DNA from 3 places in the Pseudomonas sp. 20-5 genome. Region 1 is predicted to be linked to each of the others. Evidence: predicted binding sites of a transcription regulator. Region 1 holds the regulator's gene; each other region holds the start of a gene.
What was found. Region 1 encodes sigma-54, which starts transcription at its own class of promoters, with help from an activator protein. Its sites were predicted from a motif close to ANTGGCATNNANNTTGCTNT; they were not measured.
Positions count from the first base shown of each region.

Region 2: the regulator sigma-54 is predicted to act here: its motif matches at 1,698-1,717, upstream of glnA (glutamate--ammonia ligase).
Region 3: the regulator sigma-54 is predicted to act here: its motif matches at 3,568-3,587, upstream of glnK (P-II family nitrogen regulator).

Region 1 is NZ_CM165584.1:5,024,681-5,031,577, reverse strand. Features, by position in the region: gene AC1RB9_RS23245 (ZIP family metal transporter) at 1-107, shown strand, start outside; gene AC1RB9_RS23240 (HPr family phosphocarrier protein) at 204-476, opposite strand; gene rapZ (RNase adapter RapZ) at 506-1,366, opposite strand; gene ptsN (PTS IIA-like nitrogen regulatory protein PtsN) at 1,368-1,832, opposite strand; gene hpf (ribosome hibernation-promoting factor, HPF/YfiA family) at 1,846-2,154, opposite strand; gene AC1RB9_RS23220 (RNA polymerase factor sigma-54) at 2,232-3,725, opposite strand; gene lptB (LPS export ABC transporter ATP-binding protein) at 3,951-4,676, opposite strand; gene lptA (lipopolysaccharide transport periplasmic protein LptA) at 4,676-5,203, opposite strand; gene lptC (LPS export ABC transporter periplasmic protein LptC) at 5,190-5,762, opposite strand; gene AC1RB9_RS23200 (KdsC family phosphatase) at 5,771-6,310, opposite strand; gene kdsD (arabinose-5-phosphate isomerase KdsD) at 6,310-6,897, opposite strand, start outside.
Region 2 is NZ_CM165584.1:5,813,292-5,820,188, reverse strand. Features, by position in the region: gene AC1RB9_RS26765 (hypothetical protein) at 1-41, opposite strand, end outside; gene glnA (glutamate--ammonia ligase) at 189-1,598, opposite strand; gene thiI (tRNA uracil 4-sulfurtransferase ThiI) at 1,935-3,389, shown strand; gene typA (translational GTPase TypA) at 3,606-5,423, shown strand; gene AC1RB9_RS26745 (helix-turn-helix domain-containing protein) at 5,507-5,932, opposite strand; gene AC1RB9_RS26740 (SAM-dependent methyltransferase) at 6,016-6,600, shown strand; gene AC1RB9_RS26735 (DUF2339 domain-containing protein) at 6,739-6,897, shown strand, end outside.
Region 3 is NZ_CM165584.1:6,011,906-6,018,802, forward strand. Features, by position in the region: gene AC1RB9_RS27710 (fimbrial protein) at 1-129, opposite strand, end outside; gene sutA (transcriptional regulator SutA) at 553-870, opposite strand; gene AC1RB9_RS27720 (secondary thiamine-phosphate synthase enzyme YjbQ) at 948-1,373, opposite strand; gene AC1RB9_RS27725 (ammonium transporter) at 1,634-2,962, opposite strand; gene glnK (P-II family nitrogen regulator) at 3,002-3,340, opposite strand; gene AC1RB9_RS27735 (accessory factor UbiK family protein) at 3,780-4,040, shown strand; gene AC1RB9_RS27740 (YifB family Mg chelatase-like AAA ATPase) at 4,081-5,574, shown strand; gene betT (choline BCCT transporter BetT) at 5,699-6,897, shown strand, end outside.

The DNA of each region.
Region 1 (6,897 bases):
ACGAGATCATTCCCGAGTCCCACCGCCAGGGACATGCCGCCGAGGCTACGCTGGGCCTGGTGTTCGGTTTCTGCCTGATGATGGTGCTGGATACCGCGCTGGGCTAGGGGATTCATCCGACCCGAGCTGAATTGACGCCGGCCGCAATCGCCGGAAAGGAAAAGCCGCCAGTTGGCGGCTTTTTCGTTGTCGCTGGGAAGAGCCTACTCGCCCTCGTCGAACCTGTTGTTGATCAGTTCGACCAGCGCGTTCAACGCCTCGTCTTCCTGTTCGCCTTCGGTATGCAGGTGCAGGTTGGTGCCCTTGCCGGCAGCCAGCATCATCACGGCCATGATGCTCTTGCCGTCGACGCAGCTTTCAGGATTGCGGCCGACCCGGACCTGGCAAGGGTAGCGCCCCGCGACGCCGACGAACTTGGCCGCCGCGCGGGCGTGCAGACCGAGCTTGTTGATGATGGTGATCTCGAGGGCGGGCATCTTGGGGAGTCTGTCCTTCTTGTTATGGGCTAGCTGCTGAGATCGCGGTGGCGAATCTGCACGTTCTTCAGGGAATCCCTGAGTGCAGCGCCAATCCGCTCGGCGAGGTAGACCGAACGATGGTGCCCGCCGGTACAGCCTATCGCAACTGTTACATATGAGCGGTTACTGGCGGCGAAGCGCGGCAGCCATTTGTTCAGGTAGCCGACGATGTCCTGGTACATTTCCTCGACGTCCGGCTGGGCGGCCAGATACTCGCGGACTTCCGGCTCCAGCCCCGAATGATCGCGCAACTCGGGCTTCCAGTAGGGGTTCGGCAGGCAGCGCACATCGAACACCAGGTCGGCGTCGACTGGCATGCCGCGCTTGAAGCCAAAGGATTCGACGAGGAACGCGGTGCCGGGCTCCGGCTTGTTCAACAGGCGCAGTTTGATGGTGTCGCGCAGCTGATAGAGGTTGAGGCTGGTGGTGTCCAGCTTCAGGTCGGCGAGGTCGGCGATCGGTCCGAGCAATTGGCTCTCGTCGCCAATCGCCTCCGCCAGCGAACGGGTGTCGGTGGTCAGCGGGTGGCGCCGGCGGGTTTCCGAGAATCGTTTGAGCAGCGTCTCGTCGTCGGCGTCGAGATACAGCACATCGCAGTTGATGTGGTTGTCCCGCACTTCCTGCAACAGTTCGGGGAAGCGCTGCAACTGGCTGGGCAGGTTGCGGGCGTCGATCGACACCGCCACCTGTGGCTGCAGTAGCTCCGTGTGCAACAGGGCGCGCTGCGCCAGGTCGGGAAGCAGGCTGGCGGGAAGGTTGTCGATGCAATAGAAGCCGTTGTCTTCGAGGACGTTCAGGGCGGTGCTCTTGCCCGAGCCCGAGCGGCCACTGACGATGATCAGGCGCATGTCATTGCCCGTTCTGTACGTCTACCACGATCTGATAAAGCGCTTCGGCGGTGGGAGCGCTGCGCAGGCGGTCGCGTACGTCGGCACGGTCGAGCATGGCGGCGATCTGCCGGAGCAGTTCGAGATGTTCTTCGGTCGCGGCCTCCGGTACTAGCAGGACGAAGAGCAGGTCGACCGGCGCGCCGTCCAGCGCGTCGAAGTCCACGGGAGCATCCAGGTGCAGCACGGCGCTGATGGGGCTCTGGCAGCCAGACAGGCGGCAGTGCGGAATGGCGATGCCATTGCCGAAGCCGGTGGAACCGAGTTTTTCCCGGGCCACCAGGTTTTCGAAGATGGTCTGGGCGTCGAACTCCGGCAGCTCCCTGGCTACCAGGTTGGCGATTTGTTCGAGTACGCGTTTCTTGCTGCCGCCCGGCACGTTCACGAGGGAACGGCCGGGGGTCAGGATTTGCTCAAGTCGGATCATAGGGGAGGGGAGATCAGCGGGCGCCTACGCCTTGCTGCCGTTCGAGATACTTCTCTTTGTGTTTGATCAGTTGACGGTCGAGTTTGTCGATCAGCAGGTCGATGGCCGCGTACATGTCCTCATGTTCCGCATTGGCTACGATCTCGCCACCGGCGATGCGCAGGGTGGCTTCGATCTTCTGCTTCAGTTTCTCGACCTCCATGATCACCTGAACATTGGTGATCTTGTCGAAATGGCGCTCCAGACGGCTCAGTTTCTCGCCGACATAGTCGCGCAGGGCGTCGGTCACATCCAGTTGATGGCCACTGATGTTGACTTGCATACCGCGTTCTCCTTGTTGCCCGTGTGTAAGTGGCAGGTTAGCAACCTGCCTCCGGAACACCTTGGCGTGGATCAACGTCACACCAGTCGCTTGCGCTCGCTCGAAGGGGCTATGCCCAGGGATTCGCGGTATTTGGCGACGGTGCGGCGAGCCACTTGAATGCCCTGTGCCTCCAGTAAACCAGCGATCTTGCTGTCGCTCAATGGCTTTTTCGCATTTTCCGCGGCCACCAGTTTCTTGATGATCGCGCGGATCGCGGTGGACGAGCATTCCCCGCCTTCGGCGGTACTGACGTGACTTGAAAAGAAATATTTCAGCTCGAAAATGCCGCGCGGCGTATGCATGTATTTCTGCGTGGTGACCCGCGAAATGGTCGATTCGTGCATGCCCACCGCTTCGGCGATGTCATGCAGGACCAGCGGCTTCATGGCTTCTTCGCCGTAGTCGAGGAAACCGCGCTGGTGCTCGACGATCTGGGTGGCGACCTTCATCAGCGTTTCGTTGCGGCTCTGCAGGCTCTTGATGAACCAGCGGGCTTCCTGCAACTGGTTGCGCATGAAGGTATTGTCGGCGCTGCTGTCGGCGCGGCGGACCATGCCGGCGTAGGTGGCGTTGACGCGCAGGCGCGGCATCGCCTCCTGGTTCAGCTCGACCAGCCAGCGCTCGTTGTCCTTGCGCACGATGACGTCGGGGACGATGTATTCGGCTTCGCTCGATTCGATCTGCGAACCGGGCCGGGGATGCAGGCACTGGATCAGCTCGATGACCTGGCGCAGTTCGTCTTCCTTGAGCTTCATGCGCCGCATCAATTGGCTGTAGTCGCGGCCGCCGAGCAGGTCGAGGTAGTCGGATACCAGGCGCAGCGCTTCGTTCAGCCAGGGCGTGGTGGACGGCAACTGGCGCAGTTGCAGCAGCAGGCACTCGCGCAGGTTGCGGGCGCCGATGCCGGCGGGTTCCAGTTGCTGGATGCGGCGCAGCACGACTTCCACTTCGTCGAGCTCGACGTCCAGTTCCGGATCGATGGCGGCGAGGATTTCCTCGAGGGACTCTTCGAGGTAGCCATCGTTGTTGATGCTATCGATGATGGTCACCGCGATCATCCGATCGGTGTCCGACATCGGTGCCAGGTTGACCTGCCAGAGCAGGTGGCTGTGCAGGCTCTCGCCGCTGCTGGTGCGCGCGGTGAAGTCCCATTCGTCATCGTCGTTGCTGGGCAGGCTGCTGGCGCTGGTCTGGTAGATGTCTTCCCAGGCGGTATCCACCGGCAACTCGCTGGGTATGCGTTCGCTCCACTGGTCGTCGTCGAGGCTTTCGACGCTGGGCGTGGCGCTTTCCTGGAGAGGGCTCTCCTGGGGCGCGCTGGCCGCCTGTTCGGCGCCATCGGCGAGAGGGTCGCTGTTGTCGAAATCGTCGCCGTCTTCCTGGCGTTCGAGCATGGGATTGGATTCCAGCGCTTCCTGGATTTCCTGCTGGAGGTCCAGGGTGGATAGCTGGAGGAGGCGTATGGCCTGTTGCAGCTGCGGCGTCATCGTCAGCTGCTGGCCCATCTTGAGGACTAGCGATGGTTTCATGGCTGAGGGCTTAGTACCTTATTCGCTGGTACCGGATGGCACCATCCACTACTACGGGTGCCGAGGTGGCGGCACCGCCAGGAAGCAAATTATATGCCTGAATTTTCGTACTTTGCCTAGGGTTGCTCTGAATAAATCATCCGCTCCAGGCGGCACTCGTGGTTGCGAAACCGCGGGCGAGCGGAACCGCTCCGGCGAGGCCGGAGGGCGCGCTAGGAGATTTCTTCAGAGGCGGAACTCGTGCCCCAGGTAGACTTCCTTGACCAGGTCGTTGGCGAGGATGCTCTCGGCATCCCCTTCCGCGATCAACTGCCCATCATTGACGATATACGCCGTTTCACAGATGTCCAGGGTCTCGCGGACGTTGTGGTCGGTGATGAGGATGCCGATACCCTTCGCCTTGAGGTGATGGATGATCTGCTTGATGTCGCCGACCGAGATCGGGTCCACGCCGGCGAAGGGCTCGTCGAGGAGGATGAATTTCGGCGCGCTGGCCAGGGCGCGGGCGATTTCCACCCGGCGTCGTTCGCCGCCGGACAGGCTCATGCCGAGGTTGTCGCGGATGTGGTGGATGTGGAATTCCTGCAGCAGGCCTTCCAGGGCTTCCTTGCGACCGTTGCGATCGAGGTCGCTGCGGGTCTCGAGGATCGCCATGATGTTGTCGGATACCGACAGCTTGCGGAAGATCGAGGCTTCCTGCGGCAGGTAGCCGATGCCGGCCCGGGCGCGCCCGTGCATCGGCAGGTGGGTGACGTTCTGCTCGTCGATGCGGACCACGCCCTGGTCGGCCTGGACCAGGCCGACGATCATGTAGAAGCAGGTGGTCTTGCCGGCACCGTTCGGACCGAGCAGGCCGACGATCTGCCCGCTATCGATGGACATGCTGACGTCGCGGACGACTTGCCGGCCTTTATAGCTTTTGGCCAGGTGCTGGGCTTTGAGCGTTGCCATTACTGGGCCTTTTTCTTCGGCTGGATGACCATGTCGATGCGCGGGCGCGGGCTGGTCACCTGGGAGCCGGTGGCACGACCCGCGTTGACGATCTGGCGCTGGGTGTCGTAGACGATCTTCTCGCCTTCGAAGGTGTTGCCTTCCTGGATCACCTTGGCCTGGTCGATCAGCACGACCCGGTTCTGCGTGACGAAGTACTGGATGGTCAGGCCATAGGCCTTGGTCACGTCCTTGTCCGGAGCGGGTTTCTGCTCGTAGTAGGCAGGTTTGCCGACCGAGGTCACGACCTCGATGTCGCCGTTCTTGTCCTGCTTCAGGGTCACGGTGTTGCCGGTCAGCTTGGTGCTGCCCTGGGTCACCACGACGTCGCCGCGGTAGACCGCGACGCCCTGCTTGTCGTCCAGTTCGGCGCTGTCGGCCTGGACGCGGATCGGTTGTTCGCGGTCCGAAGGCAGGGCCAAGGCCATGGAGCTGCCGAGGGCGGCAGTCAGACCGAAAATAAGGGGGAGGGTATTAACGAACCTCATGCTGACCTCTTACGTTGGACAGCAGGTGCATCCGGCTGTCTTTCAGATACGCTTTCATTCCAACAGCCGTCGTCACTCCATTGGCCGCGTCGATTTTAACGGCTTGCTCGGTCTGTGCATAATTCTTGTCGGGGAATACGGTCAGCCGAGTGGTGGTCAGGATGCTTGGTTGGCCCTTGGCATCGGTACGTGCGACGCGCACGTCGTCGATGAGTTCGACCTCCTTGCCTTTCGGTCCGACTTCGGCGCGGGCGCTCTGGATGTGCCAGGGTTGCACGTTGCCACGGAAGAGCAGCAGGTCGGGGGTGGTGACGAAAGTGATGTCCGTGGCTTTCTGGTGCTCCAGCTTCACCGCGGTCATCTCGTAGTCGAGGCTGCCGTCCTCCTGGTACTGGAGGCTATGGGCATTCTCGGCATAGTAGTCGATGGTATTGTCCTGGCCGGGACGGGTCGGCTGTTCGTTGAACAGCTCGAGCCCGACGTTCCAGTAGTAGCCCGCGACGATCAGCAACAGGGCGATCAGGGCGAGCAGCAGTTTCTGGCGTAGTGTCTTCGGCATGGTCGGCTCTACAGATAGGCGCTCTGGGCGGCTTCGAGCGTACCCTGGGCGCGCATGATCAGTTCGCAGAACTCGCGGGCGGCGCCTTCGCCGCCGCGGGCCGCGGTGACGCCATGGGCATGCTGGCGCACGAACGGGTCGGCACTGGCTACCGCCATGCCCAGGCCGACGCGGCGGATCACCGGCAGATCGGGCAGGTCGTCGCCAAGGTAGGCGACTTGCTCATAGCCTAGTCCGAGTTCGCCGAGAAGTTCGTCGAGGACGGCGAGCTTGTCTTCCCGGCCCTGATAGAGATGCTGGATGCCCAGGTTGCGCGCGCGCCGTTCGACCACCGGAGTGTCGCGGCCGGTGATGATGGCGGTGCGCACGCCGGAGGCGATGAGCATCTTGATGCCATGTCCGTCCAGGGTGTTGAAGGTCTTGAACTCGCTGCCGTCGACGAGGAAATACAGCTTGCCGTCGGTCAGCACGCCGTCGACGTCGAAAATCGCCAGGCGTATCCGGCTGGCCCGGACCGGGAGTTCCGCGGCCGAATGGGTATCGCTCATTACATCACTCCTGCGCGCAACAGGTCGTGCATGTTCAGGGCGCCGACCGGACGGTCGTCCGCGTCGACCACCACCAGTGCGCCGATCTTGTTGTCTTCCATGATCTTCAGGGCTTCCGCGGCGAGGATCTCGGCGCGGACGCTCTTGCCGTGGACGGTCATCACCTGGTCGATGGTGACCTGGCGGACGTCGATGCCCCGATCCAGGGCGCGACGCAGGTCGCCATCGGTGAAAATGCCGGCAAGCTTGCCATGTTCGTCGAGCACTACGGTCATGCCCAGGCCCTTGCGGGTCATTTCCATCAGCGCGCCGGTCAGCGAGGTGCCGAGCAGCACCTGCGGCAGCCCTTCGCCGACGTGCATGACGTCTTCCACCTTCAGCAGCAGTCGGCGGCCCAGCGCACCGCCCGGGTGCGAGAAGGCGAAGTCTTCCGCGGTAAAGCCGCGGGCTTCGAGCAGGGCGATCGCCAGGGCGTCGCCGAGGACCAGGGTTACGGTGGTGGAGGAGGTCGGGGCCAGGTTCAGTGGGCAGGCTTCCTGGCCGACACTGGCGTCCAGGTTCACTTCCGCAGCCTTGGCCAGGGGCGA
Region 2 (6,897 bases), 790 kb from region 1:
CTGAGGATGGCGGCAAGCAGGAGCCAGAGAGAGTGACGCATGGACGGTCCTTATCCTTGGGGCGGGGAGCGCGGCAAGTCTAACCGAACGGCGCGGCGAACTTTGCGTTTCTCCATGGGCCGGCCCATAAAAAAGGCCTCCCGAAGGAGGCCTCAAGAGGGTGACTCGTTGTTATAGGAAAGGGTGGATCAGACGCTGTAGTACAGGTCGTATTCCAGCGGGTGCACGAAGGTGCGCACCTTGATCTCTTCTTCGCTCTTCAGCTCGATGTAGGCATCGATGAACTCGTCGGTGAACACGCCGCCCTTGGTCAGGAACGCGCGGCCCTTGTCGAGTTCTTCCAGCGCCTCTTTCAGGCTGCCGCAAACCTGCGGGATTTCCTTCGCCTCTTCCGGCGGCAGGTCGTACAGGTTCTTGTCGGCGGCATCGCCGGGGTGGATCTTGTTCTGGATGCCGTCCAGGCCGGCCATCAGCAGCGCGGCGAAGGCCAGGTAGGGGTTGGCTGCCGGGTCCGGGAAGCGCGCTTCGATACGGCGGGCCTTCGGGCTGGATACGTAGGGGATACGGATCGAGGCGGAACGGTTGCGCGCCGAGTAGGCCAGCATCACCGGAGCTTCGAAGCCCGGGACCAGGCGCTTGTAGGAGTTGGTCGAGGGGTTGGTGAAGCCGTTCAGGGCCTTGCCGTGCTTGATGATGCCGCCGATGAAGTACAGGGCGGTCTCGGACAGGCCGGCATAGCCTTCGCCGGCGAAGGTGTTCTTGCCGTCCTTGGAGATCGACATGTGCACGTGCATGCCCGAACCGTTGTCGCCGTACAGCGGCTTCGGCATGAAGGTCACGGTCTTGCCGTAGGCGTCGGCGACGTTGTGCACGCAGTACTTCAGGGTCTGCACTTCGTCGGCCTTGGCGACCAGGGTGTTGAACTTCACGCCGATCTCGTTCTGGCCGGCGGTTGCCACTTCGTGGTGGTGGACTTCGACCACCAGGCCCATTTCTTCCAGGGCGTTGCACATGGCGGTGCGGATTTCATGGTCGTGGTCGACCGGCGGTACCGGGAAGTAGCCGCCCTTCACGCCCGGGCGATGGCCCTTGTTGCCGGACTCGATGTCGGCGTCGGTGTTCCAGGAAGCCTGCTCGGAGAAGATCTTGAACATCGAGCCGGAGATGTCGGACTTGAACTTCACTTCGTCGAAGATGAAGAACTCCGGCTCCGGGCCGACGAACACGGTGTCGCCGATGCCGGTGGACTTCAGGTACTCCTCGGCGCGCTTGGCGATGTTGCGCGGGTCGCGCTCGTAGCCTTGCATGGTGCTCGGCTCGATGATGTCGCAGACCAGGATCAGGGTCGGCTCTTCGGTGAACGGATCGAGGACGGCGGTGCTGTCGTCCGGCATCAGGATCATGTCGGAGGCTTCGATGCCTTTCCAGCCGGCGATGGAGGAGCCGTCGAACATCTTGCCGGCTTCGAAGAACTCATCGTCCAGCGCGTCGCGAGCCGGCATGGTGACGTGTTGCTGCTTGCCCTTGGTATCGGTGAAGCGCAGGTCTACCCACTTCACGTCATGGTCTTTGATCAGTTGGTGCGACTTGTACGACATGCTGTCCTCCAGGAGGGATTAGAGCTGGGAGCTTTTTCTGTGCCCCAGTATCGGGTGATGCCGGCCGGAATACTCCGCCAGGGCAACCTGCCTCACAAGTGAGCAAGTTGCGTGCCAGTGCCCGGAATCGGGCAGGGCCCCATGTTTGGCGGGGCCAGGTCTTCTTCAGGGTAGCTGGGCGGCCTTCGGGTGCACCGTTATGGTGCTCCATGTTGGTGCATCATTCCATTTTGGTGCAGCAAAAATAACTGTGCATATTTCTGCTCAATACGTGAGCAATTTCAGATATAATTCCGCCCCTTTTTTTCCGTCGCCCCGCGCGTTCGCGTCCCTCGCATGAAACTCATCGTCAAGACCTTCCAGGAAATCACCATCAAGAGCCGGCCGGTGCGCAAGCGCTTCATCCGGCAGTTGGCGAAGAACATCCGCGCGGTGCTGCGCGACCTGGACCCGGAGCTGAAGGTCGAGGGCGAGTGGGACAACCTGGAGGTAGAGACCGCCGTGGTCGACGCCAAGGCCAGGCGCGAGATGATCGAGCGCCTGACCTGCACCCCGGGCATCGGTCATTTCCTCGAGGTCCACGAGTATCCGCTGGGCGATTTCGACGACATCCTCGCCAAGTGCAAGGCGCATTTCGGCGACCAGTTGGCCGGCAAGACCTTCGCCGTGCGCTGCAAGCGCGCCGGCAAGCACGCGTTCACCTCGATGGAGGTGGAGCGTTACGTCGGCAGCGGCCTGCGCCGCGAATGCGGGGCTGCCGGGATCGACCTGAAGCAGCCGGAAGTCGAGGTGCGGATGGAAATCCGCCTCGACCGCCTGTTCGTCATCCATCGCCAGCATCCGGGCCTGGGCGGCTATCCGCTGGGCGCGCTGGAACAGGTGCTGGTGCTGATGTCCGGCGGCTTCGACTCGACCGTGGCGGCCTACCAGATGATGCGCCGCGGGATGATCAGCCACTTCGTGTTCTTCAACCTCGGCGGGCGCGCCCACGAACTGGGGGTGATGGAAGTCGCCCACTACCTGTGGGAGAAGTACGGCCGCTCGCAGCGCGTGCTGTTCGTCAGCGTGCCGTTCGAGGAAGTGGTCGGCGAGATCCTCACCAAGGTCGACGACAGCTATATGGGCGTGACCCTCAAGCGCATGATGCTGCGCGCCGCCAGCCGCGTGGCCGAGCGCCTGGAGCTGGACGCGCTGGTGACCGGCGAGGCGATCTCCCAGGTGTCCAGCCAGACCCTGCCGAACCTCTCGGTGATCGACCGGGTTACCGACACCCTGGTGCTGCGCCCGCTGATCGTCAGCCACAAGCAGGACATCATCGACACCGCCCGGCAGATCGGCACCGCCGAGTTCGCCCGGCACATGCCGGAATACTGCGGGGTGATCTCGGTGAACCCGACCACCCAGGCCAAGCCCTACCGCGTCGAGCACGAAGAGTCGAAATTCGACATGGCGGTGCTCGAGCGCGCCCTGGAGCGCGCCACCCAGCGCACCGTCGACCGGGTGATCGACGAACTCGGCCAGGACCTGCAGGTGGAAGAGGTCGGCGAGGTGCTGCCCGGTCAGATTGTCATCGATATCCGCCATCCTGATGCCCAGGAAGACGAACCCCTGGCCCTGGAAGGCGTCGAAGTCCAGGCGCTGCCGTTCTACGCGATCAACAGCCGCTTCAAGGAACTGGACGCCAACCGCCAGTACCTCCTGTATTGCGACAAAGGGGTGATGAGCCGCCTGCATGCCCATCACCTGCTCAACGAGGGGCACACCAATGTGCGTGTTTATCGTCCGGCTTAAGCAGCCGGGCTTGTTCGGCGGCAGCATCCGCCACCGTCCTCCCGACACGTCCGCCGCCTAGGCCGATGCCCGCCCTTCGGCGTGCCGGCCGGACCGGGGCAGCGTCCGCCTGCTGCTCGCCCCTTAATTGAAGAAGCCTGTCGTGTCGGGCGCCGCCCTGTCCGACCCCACCACCGCCGCGAAGCCGCGCTTCGGGCGTTAAACGAGACAAGACTTGTGATCGAAAATCTGCGCAACATCGCCATCATCGCCCACGTCGACCATGGCAAGACCACCCTGGTGGACAAGCTGCTGAAGCTGTCCGGCACCCTCGACCGCAAAGAAGCGGAAAGCGAGCGGGTGATGGACTCCAACGACCAGGAAAAAGAGCGTGGCATCACCATCCTGGCGAAGAACACCGCGATCAAGTGGAACGGCTACAACATCAACATCGTCGACACCCCCGGTCACGCCGACTTCGGCGGCGAGGTGGAGCGCGTGATGTCGATGGTCGACTCCGTGCTGCTGGTGGTGGACGCCCAGGACGGCCCCATGCCGCAGACCCGCTTCGTGACCCAGAAAGCCTTCAAGGCCGGCCTGCGTCCGATCGTGGTGGTGAACAAGATCGACCGCCCGGGCGCGCGTCCGGACTGGGTCATCGACCAGATCTTCGACCTGTTCGACAACCTCGGCGCCACCGACGAGCAACTCGACTTCCCGATCGTCTACGCCAGCGCCCTGAACGGCATCGCCGGCCTCGACCACGAGAAGATGGACGACAACATGGACGCGCTGTTCCAGGCGATCATCGACCACGTCCCGGCTCCGGTGGTGGACACCGAGGGTCCGTTCCAGATGCAGATCTCGCAGCTGGACTACAACAGCTTCCTCGGCGTGATCGGTATCGGCCGCATCACCCGCGGCAAGGTCAAGTCCAACACCCCGGTGGTGGCCATCAGCGACGACGGCAGCAAGCGCAACGGCCGCATCCTGAAGATCATGGGCCACCACGGCCTGCAGCGCGTCGAGGTGGCCGAGGCGGAAGCCGGCGACATCGTCTGCGTCAGCGGCATGGAGGAGCTGTTCATCTCCGATACCCTGTGCGACCCGCAGAACGTCGAGGCGCTGCCGCCGCTGACCGTCGACCAGCCGACCGTGAGCATGACCTTCCAGGTCAACGATTCGCCGTTCGCCGGCCGCGAAGGCAAGTTCGTCACCAGCCGCAACATCAAGGAGCGCCTGGAGAAGGAACTGCTGCATAACGTGGCGCTGCGCGTCGAGCCGGGCGACAGCCCGGAGAAGTTCAAGGTTTCCGGCCGTGGCGAACTGCACCTGTCGGTACTGATCGAGACCATGCGCCGCGAAGGCTTCGAGCTGGCCGTGGGCCGCCCGGAAGTGGTGATCATCGAGAAGGACGGCGAGAAGCAGGAGCCCTACGAGAACGTCACCATCGACATCGAGGAGCAGCACCAGGGCTCGGTGATGGAGCAGATGGGCCTGCGCAAGGGCGACCTGAGCAACATGATTCCCGACGGCAAGGGCCGCGTGCGCCTGGAGTACACCATTCCGGCGCGCGGCCTGATCGGCTTCCGCAACAACTTCCTGACCCTGACCTCGGGCACCGGCATCCTGACCTCGACCTTCAGCCACTACGGTCCGATCAAGGCCGGCGAAGTCAGCAACCGCCAGAACGGCGTACTGGTCTCCATGGCCACCGGCACCGCCCTGACCTACTCGCTGGAGACCCTGCAGAGCCGCGGCAAGCTGTTCCTCGGCCCGGGCGACGAAATCTACGAAGGCCAGTTGGCCGGCATCAACAGCCGTGACAACGATCTGGTGATCAACCCGACCAAGGGCAAGAAGCTCGACAACATGCGCGCTTCCGGCAAGGACGAAGTCATCGCCCTGGTTCCGCCGATCCGCTTCACCCTCGAGCAGGCGCTGGAGTTCATCGCCGACGACGAGCTGGTGGAAGTGACGCCGAAGTCGATCCGCCTGCGCAAGAAGATGCTCAACGAGAACGACCGCAAGCGCTACGAGCGCAGCAAGGTCTAAACCGTTGCCGTACCGGCGCGCCGCAACGGCGTGCCTCGCGGCCGGCAGGCAGGGCAGGGGTGCCCGGCCTACCGGCCGTTTTGTTATGCGCCGGGCGCTTTCCGGCGTGGCTTGATGGCCCCCGCGGCAGCGGCCCGCAGCAAGCGGCGGAACGTCGGGCAGTCCATGTGCTCGCGCGCCGGACAGGCCGCGGCATGCCGCAGGCCGTCGCGCATGGCGGCGAGGCGGCGGATCGTCCGGTCCAGTTCGTCGGCCTTGGCCGCCAGCGCCGCGCGGTCGATCCGCAGCGCGCCGTCGGCTGCGCCCATGCCGGCAATCTCGTCCAGCGACAACCCGGCGGCGCGGCCCAGCCCGATCAGCGCCAGCCGCTCCAGCACGCCTGCATCGAACAGCCGGCGCAGGCCGTGCCGGCCGCTGGAGGCGATCAGTCCCTTTTCCTCGTAGTAGCGCAGGGTCGAGGCCGGTACCCCGGATCGTCGCGCGACCTCGCCTATGTCCAGTTGCCGCATGCCCTTGACCTCAAGTCGACTTGAAGTGGAAGACTAGCGTTTCGGCACCTGGGCCGTGACGAAATACAGACGAGGTGAACCTCATGTGGGACGAACGCTATGCCGCCGAAGAGTATGTCTACGGAACCGAACCCAACGCTTTCCTGAAGGAGCATGCGCAGCGGCTGGCCGGGCCGGTGCTGAGCGTCGCCGAGGGCGAGGGGCGCAACGCGGTGTTCCTCGCTTCGCTGGGGCTGGAGGTGCTTGGCGTGGACGGCTCCGCCGTCGGCCTGGCCAAGGCGCGCCGGCTGGCCGAGGCGAAAGGCGTGTCGATCGACGCCCTGGTGGTCGACCTGGCGGACTACGAACCGCCGGCAGCGGCGTTCGGCGCGGTGGTGTCGATCTTCGCGCACCTGCCCAGTCGCGTGCGCGGCAGACTCAACCGCCTGCTGGAGCGTTCGCTGCGACCGGGCGGTCTCTTCCTGCTGGAGGCCTATCGGCCGGAACAGCTCGGCCGCGGCACCGGCGGCCCGGCGGACGTCGACATGCTGGTGAGCCGCGCGGCGTTGGAGGCGGAGCTGCCGGAGTGCGAGGTGCTGCTGGCGCGGGAAATCGAGCGCGAGGTGGTCGAGGGCCGTTTCCACACCGGCGCGGCCTGCGTGGTCCAGTTCATCGCCAGGAAGAGGTAGCTCGCCACGGGGCGGGCGTCGGAATGCGTCGAATCTCTGGAATGCGGGCTGTATACTCCCGGGGCGGGTTCCGCTCTGGCAGGATGGCCAGGGCAGGTATCAGTGGATCGTGGTACCTCTTGATCAAGGATTCGACGCATGCAATGGATTTTCATGCTGGTGGGCCTGATCCTCGGCGGCTTCGCCGGGGAATCGCTGGTCGGCGCCCTCCTCGGCGGCCTTTCCGGCCTGGCCCTGGGACAGGCCGTCTCGCTGCAGAACCTGGCGCAACAGAACGAGCGCCTGCGCAAGCAGATG
Region 3 (6,897 bases), 990 kb from region 1:
GGGAAGGATCGAGGGGACGGCGATATCGCGGCCGCCGAAAGCGTACAGATTGGCAGCCATGCTGGTGCCGGCGGGAACGAACAGGACTGCCGCGATCAGCAGGGTTCGACGGAACGTCTTGAACTCCATGGGATGACAACCGATGTGTCCGGCATGTCCGGGAAAATCCACCGGAACCGGAGTGAACTTGATGGGTGGCTAATCTTTTCAGAACACCTGGAAAGGAGCCATAAGACAGGACCTACACGGCTCCGCGAATCCACCTAAGAATCGCTAGGAAAATTCTTAAGCAAGCTCTACAGCTCGCTCTCCGGCAACCCCGGACGCCGCTTGGAGCACCTGGATGGCAAGCAGCTTCGGTTGACGATGTGGAACGGTAGCGCTGCCACCGGAAAGGAAAAGGCCTTGGCCCGTCGCCAGCCGTGCCTGAACAGGCGAAAGATCGGCTCGCCAACCGGGATGCGGCGGGGCGAGATGCCCGTCAAAGTGACCGGCGCCATAGCACAAGGCCCGCCATCCCTTGCGGGAGGCGGGCCTTGGGATGGCGCGAAATCAGATGGGGCGGCTGCCGTACTTGCTGTCCGGCTTCTTCGGCGGATCGGCCACCACGTTGGGTTCGATCTCCTGCACCTTTCCACCGCGGGAAAGGAACTCCTCCATCGCCTTGGCGAGGGCGTCACGCTCTTTCTGCTTGGCTTCGACCGAGGGCAGCTCCTCTTCCACCACGGCGGCTTTCGCCTTCTTCCCGGGGGCGGGGGCCTCGTCGCCGTCGCCGCTGTCCGCTTCGCCGTCGTCGGCCGTGGCCAGCTCTTCGCCGTCGTCCTCGTCAGCGCCGTCCAGCTCGTCCTGTTCCAGTTCTTCTTCGCTCATGGTCAACCTCTCGGTGCTGCAAAAGCAGGTTAGTTATAGCCCAGCCGCGCGTTTTGATGAGCGCCGCCGGAAAAAATTCATACTGACTCGCCCTGCCAGGTGGCGAGCACGCGCCGTGCCCCGCCCCTGTCCCGGTGTTCACCGAGATAGATCCCCTGCCAGGTGCCCAGTGCCAACCCTCCCGACTGTATCGGCAGGGTCAGTTGGCAGCCCAGCAGGCTGGCCTTGAAATGCGCCGGAAGGTCGTCCGGACCTTCGTCGTTGTGTTCATAGCCGACTTCGCCGCGTGGCGCCAGCCGCTCGAAAAAACGCTCGAAATCCCGGCGTACGGCAGGATCGGCATTTTCATTCAGGGTCAGTGAAGCCGACGTATGTTGCAAAAGCAGGTGCAGCAGGCCGACCCGGCACCGCCGAAGCTCCGGCAAGGCGTCGAGTATCTCCTCGGTGACGAGGTGAAAGCCCCGCGGACGCGGGCGCAAGGTGATCAGGGTCTGCTGCCACATGCTGCTGTTCCAAATCGGCTCCGATCCGTCGCGCCGCGCATTCTAGCGCGGCATTTGAAAAAGCAAAGAGCGTAAGAGGCAGACCTGTGAAAGCTGATGGTGGCGCAGTCCGCTGGCAGTCACTGAAAGACCGGTTGCGGAAAGGTGGTGGCAGTCGCGGGAAGCGCCCAGGACTTTCGACGCACAAGGGCATGGCGTTCGGCGAAGGCGAGCGCGGGAGGCAAACCGACGCCCGGCGGAAAGCCGGGCGCCGGCAGGTATTACAGGTTGTAGCCGCGCTCGTTGTGCAGCGCCAGGTCGAGGCCGACCGCTTCCTCTTCCTCGGTGACCCGCAGGCCCATGACCAGGTCCAGCACCTTGAGGATCACGAAGGTCACCACGGCGGTGTAGACCACGGTGAAGGCCACGCCCTTGAACTGCACGAAGAACTGCGCGCCGATGTCCTCCACGCTGCCGAAGCCGCCCAGCGACGGCGCCGCGAAGATCCCGGTAAGCAGCGCGCCGACGATACCGCCGACCGCATGTACGCCGAAGGCGTCGAGGGAATCGTCGTATTTCAGCGCGCGCTTGAGACTGGTGGCGGCGAAGAAACAGATCACCCCGGAGGCCAGGCCGATCACCAGCGCGCCCATCGGACCGGCGGTGCCGGCGGCCGGGGTGATGGCCACCAGACCGGCGACCACGCCGGACGCGATGCCCAGGGCGCTCGGCTTGCCGTGGGTGATCCACTCGGCGAACATCCAGGCCAGGGCCGCGGCGGCGGTGGCGATCTGGGTCACCAGCATGGCCATCCCGGCGGTGCCGTTGGCGGCGGCGGCGGAACCGGCGTTGAAACCGAACCAGCCGATCCACAGCATGGCCGCCCCGACCAGGGTGTAGCCGAGGTTGTGCGGCGCCATCGGCGTGGTCGGGTAGCCCTTGCGCTTGCCCAGCACCAGGCAGGCGACCAGACCGGCGATACCGGCGTTGATGTGCACCACGGTGCCGCCGGCGAAGTCCAGCACGCCCCAGTCCCACATCAGGGCGCCGTCACCGCTCCAGACCATGTGCGCGATCGGCGCGTAGACCACGGTGAACCAGACCGCCATGAAGATCAGCATCGCCGAGAACTTCATGCGCTCGGCGAAGGCGCCGACGATCAGCGCCGGAGTGATGATCGCGAAGGTCATCTGGAAGGTGATGAACACGCTTTCCGGGAACAGCGCGGTGGCGGAAGTCAGGCCGTCGGCGGTGAGACCGCTGAGGAAGGCCTTGTCCAGTCCGCCGACGAAGGAATTGAAGTTGAGGACGCCCTTCTCCATCCCGGCGGTATCGAACGCCAGGCTGTAGCCATAGACCACCCAGAGAATGGTGATCAGGCCGGTGATGGCGAAGCACTGCATCATGATCGACAGCACGTTCTTCGCTCGCACCATGCCGCCGTAGAACAGCGCCAGGCCGGGGATGGTCATGAGCAGGACGAGCGCAGTGGAGATCAGCATCCAGGCGGTGTCGCCGCTGTTCAGGACGGGTTCCTCGGCGGCCAGGGCGACGCCCGGCAAAGCGAGGGACAATAGGGCTCCTAGCCCTGCGATCTTACGCAGAGTCATGTTGGTATTCTCCTGGGGCTTTTGGGGGTTCGGTTGGGCTTAGATCGCGTCGGTATCGGTTTCGCCGGTACGGATGCGGATGGCCTGTTCCAGGTTCACCACGAAGATCTTGCCGTCACCGATCTTGCCGGTATTGGCCGCCTTGGTGATCGCCTCGATGACGCGGTCCAGCTGGTCGTCGGCGATCGCCACGTCGATCTTCACCTTGGGCAGGAAGTCGACGACGTACTCGGCGCCGCGATACAGCTCGGTATGGCCCTTTTGCCGGCCGAAACCCTTGACCTCGGTCACCGTGATGCCCTGCACACCGATCTCGGACAACGACTCGCGGACGTCGTCCAACTTGAACGGCTTGATGATGGCAGTGACTAGCTTCATGAAACTCTCTCCCGTGTTTGGTGGACTCGCCCCAGGAAAACGAACCCGAGGACAGTCTAAGCGCAGTGTCTGGCTTTGTAACGCGCCGGTCCCTCTGGGAAGCATGATCGGGACCCTCCGCCCCGACCTGGCCCTGCTGCGGCCGTTCGATGCCGCAACCTGCCGGCCTCCCGCAACCGCCTCATCTGCCGCACCGGTACTGCTTCAGTGCACGCCTCACCCCGGCCAAAGCAGAAAGCTTGCCAGCTCCGGCAAATCCGCCGGATTTCAAGCCCTTAGCCGCCAACCCGGGGATAGTGCGGAACGCCGGCCTCCGGGCGGCGCACCAAATAGGCGCAGACGCGCTCCGACAGTTGCGCAAAAAGTGTGCAATGGCCCTCCCGCGAGCGCCGCCGACATCGTGCTAGACTGCCGCCCACTCGTTACCGGAACCCTCGCCATGCTGCCGCCCAAAGCCGTCTTCGAAGCCCTCAGCCAACAAGCCAGCCGCCTGTTCGCCGGCGAATCGCCGTTGCCCAAGGCCGAGCTGGAGTCGCAGTTCCGCGCCCTGATGCAGAGCGCTTTCAGCAAGCTCGACCTGGTCAGCCGCGAGGAATTCGACAGCCAGATGCTGGTCCTCGCCCGCACCCGCGCACGGCTGGAAGCCCTGGAGGCCAAGGTGGCGGAACTCGAAAGCAAGCTGACGCCGCCCGCCGACTGATCCTTCCCCCTGCGAGCGGCGTGAGATCAAGGAGCGATCCATGTCCCTGGCGATTGTCCACAGCCGAGCCCAGGTCGGCGTCGAAGCCCCCTGCGTCAGCGTCGAGGCGCACCTGGCCAACGGCCTGCCTTCGCTGACCCTGGTCGGCCTGCCGGAAACCGCGGTGCGCGAGAGCAAGGACCGCGTGCGCAGCGCCCTGCTCAATGCCGGTTTCGACTTCCCCGCGCGGCGCATCACCCTCAACCTCGCCCCCGCCGACCTGCCCAAGGACGGCGGTCGCTTCGACCTGGCCATCGCACTCGGCATCCTCGCCGCCAGCGGCCAGTTGCCCGGCACCGCCCTCGACGGCCTGGAGTGCCTTGGCGAACTGGCCCTGTCCGGGGCGATCCGGCCAGTGCGAGGCGTATTGCCGGCCGCGCTGGCGGCGCGCGACGCAAGGCGCGTTCTGGTGGTACCGAAGGAAAATGCCGAAGAGGCCAGCCTGGCCAGCGGGCTGACGGTGTTCGCCGTGGACCACCTGCTGGAGATCGCCGGACACCTCTCCGGCCAGGCCCCGCTGCTGCCCTACCAGGCCCGCGGCCTGCTCCGCGCGCCCTTCCCTTATCCAGACCTGGCCGAGGTCCAGGGCCAGGCCGCCGCCAAGCGCGCCCTGCTGGTGGCCGCCGCCGGCGCGCACAACCTGTTGCTCAGCGGCCCGCCGGGCACCGGCAAGACCCTCCTGGCCAGCCGCCTGCCCGGCCTGCTGCCGGCGCTCGACGAGGACGAGGCCCTGGAGGTCGCAGCGATCCATTCGGTGGCCAGCCACGTCCCCCTCAGGCACTGGCCGCAGCGACCGTTCCGCCAGCCGCACCACTCCGCCTCCGCGCCGGCCCTGGTCGGCGGCGGCAGCCGCCCGCAGCCGGGCGAGATCACCCTGGCGCACCAGGGCGTGCTGTTCCTCGACGAACTGCCGGAGTTCGAGCGCAAGGTCCTGGAGGTCCTGCGCGAGCCGCTGGAAAGCGGCGAGATCGTCATTGCCCGGGCCAACGGCCGGGTACGTTTCCCGGCGCGCTTCCAACTGGTGGCGGCGATGAATCCCTGTCCCTGTGGCTACCTCGGCGATCCCAGCGGCCGCTGCCGCTGCACCCCGGAACAGGTCCAGCGCTACCGGGGCAAGCTGTCCGGACCGCTGCTCGATCGCATCGACCTGCACGTCAGCGTGCTCCGCGAAAGCACCAGCCTGCAGCCAGGACACGGCGAAACCGCTACCGCCGAGATCAGCGAACGGGTTGGCGCCGCACGGCAACGGCAACTGGCCCGCCAGGGCTGCGCCAATGCCCATCTCGACCTCCAGGCGATGCACCGCAATTGTGCACTCGCCGAAGCGGACCGCCGCTGGCTGGAGGCTGCCGGAGAGCGCCTGGAACTTTCCTTGCGCGCCTTGCATCGCATACTCAAGGTGGCCCGGACGCTGGCCGACCTGGAGCGCATCGATGCCATCGAACGCCGGCACCTGGCGGAAGCCCTGCAGTATCGGGCAACGACCTCCACGTGAAGCGTAATAATTCAGCAAAGCTATCGATTAAGGCTTTCCGAATCAAATTAGCTATCACGATGTGTTAGGCTGTTTCGTCTTCCGCCTTCGGCGGGCAATCCGATCACAAGGAGAGCTAGCTTACATGGAGACACCCACTACCCCCCGGAGCACCCTGAATCCTCCGGTCTTCTATACCTCCGCCGCCCTGATCCTGGCCCTGGTGCTGTTCACCGTGCTCCTCCAGGAAGAAGCGCAATCGCTGTTCAACCACGTCCAGCAATGGATCATCACCAACGCCAGCTGGTTCTACGTACTGGCCGTGGCGCTGATCCTGATCAGCGTGGTGTTCCTCGCCGTCAGCCGCTACGGCGACATCAAGCTCGGCCCCGACCACAGTCGTCCCGACTACCGCAACACCACCTGGTTCGCCATGCTGTTCTCCGCCGGCATGGGCATCGGTCTGATGTTCTTCGGCGTTGCCGAACCGGTGATGCACTTCACCACCCCACCGGTAGGCGAGCCGAACACCGTGCAGGCGGCGAAGGAAGCGATGAAGCTGACCTTCTTCCACTGGGGCCTGCATGCCTGGGCGATCTACGCCATCGTCGCGCTGATCCTGGCCTTCTTCAGCTATCGCCACGGCCTGCCGCTGACCCTGCGCTCGGCGCTGTATCCGCTGATCGGCGAACGTATCTACGGCCCCATCGGCCACGCGGTGGATATCTTCGCGATCATCGGCACCGTGTTCGGCGTGGCGACTTCGCTCGGCTACGGCGTGCTGCAGATCAACAGCGGCCTGCACCACCTGTTCGGCTGGCCGGTGAACCAGACCGTGCAGATCGCCCTGATCGCCGCCACCTGCGGCCTCGCCACGCTCTCGGTGGCCAGCGGACTGGACCGCGGCATCCGCATCCTGTCCGAGCTGAACCTGAGCCTGGCGGTGATCCTGCTGCTCTTCGTGCTGGTCCTCGGGCCGACCGTGTTCCTCCTGCAGACCTACGTGCAGAACACCGGGGCCTACCTGTCCGACATCGTCAACAAGACCTTCAACCTGTACGCCTACGAGCCCACCGACTGGATCGGCGGCTGGACCCTGCTGTACTGGGGCTGGTGGCTGTCCTGGTCGCCCTTCGTCGGCCTGTTCATCGCCCGTATCTCGCGCGGCCGCACCATCCGCGAGTTCGTCTGCGGCGTGCTGTTCGTCCCGGCCGGCTTCACCCTGCTGTGGATGACGGTGTTCGGCGATACCGCCATCCACATGGTCCTGCAGGAGGGCTTCACCCAGTTGGCCGAAGTGGTCAACCAGGACAGTTCGGTGGCGCTGTTCGCCTTCCTCGAGCA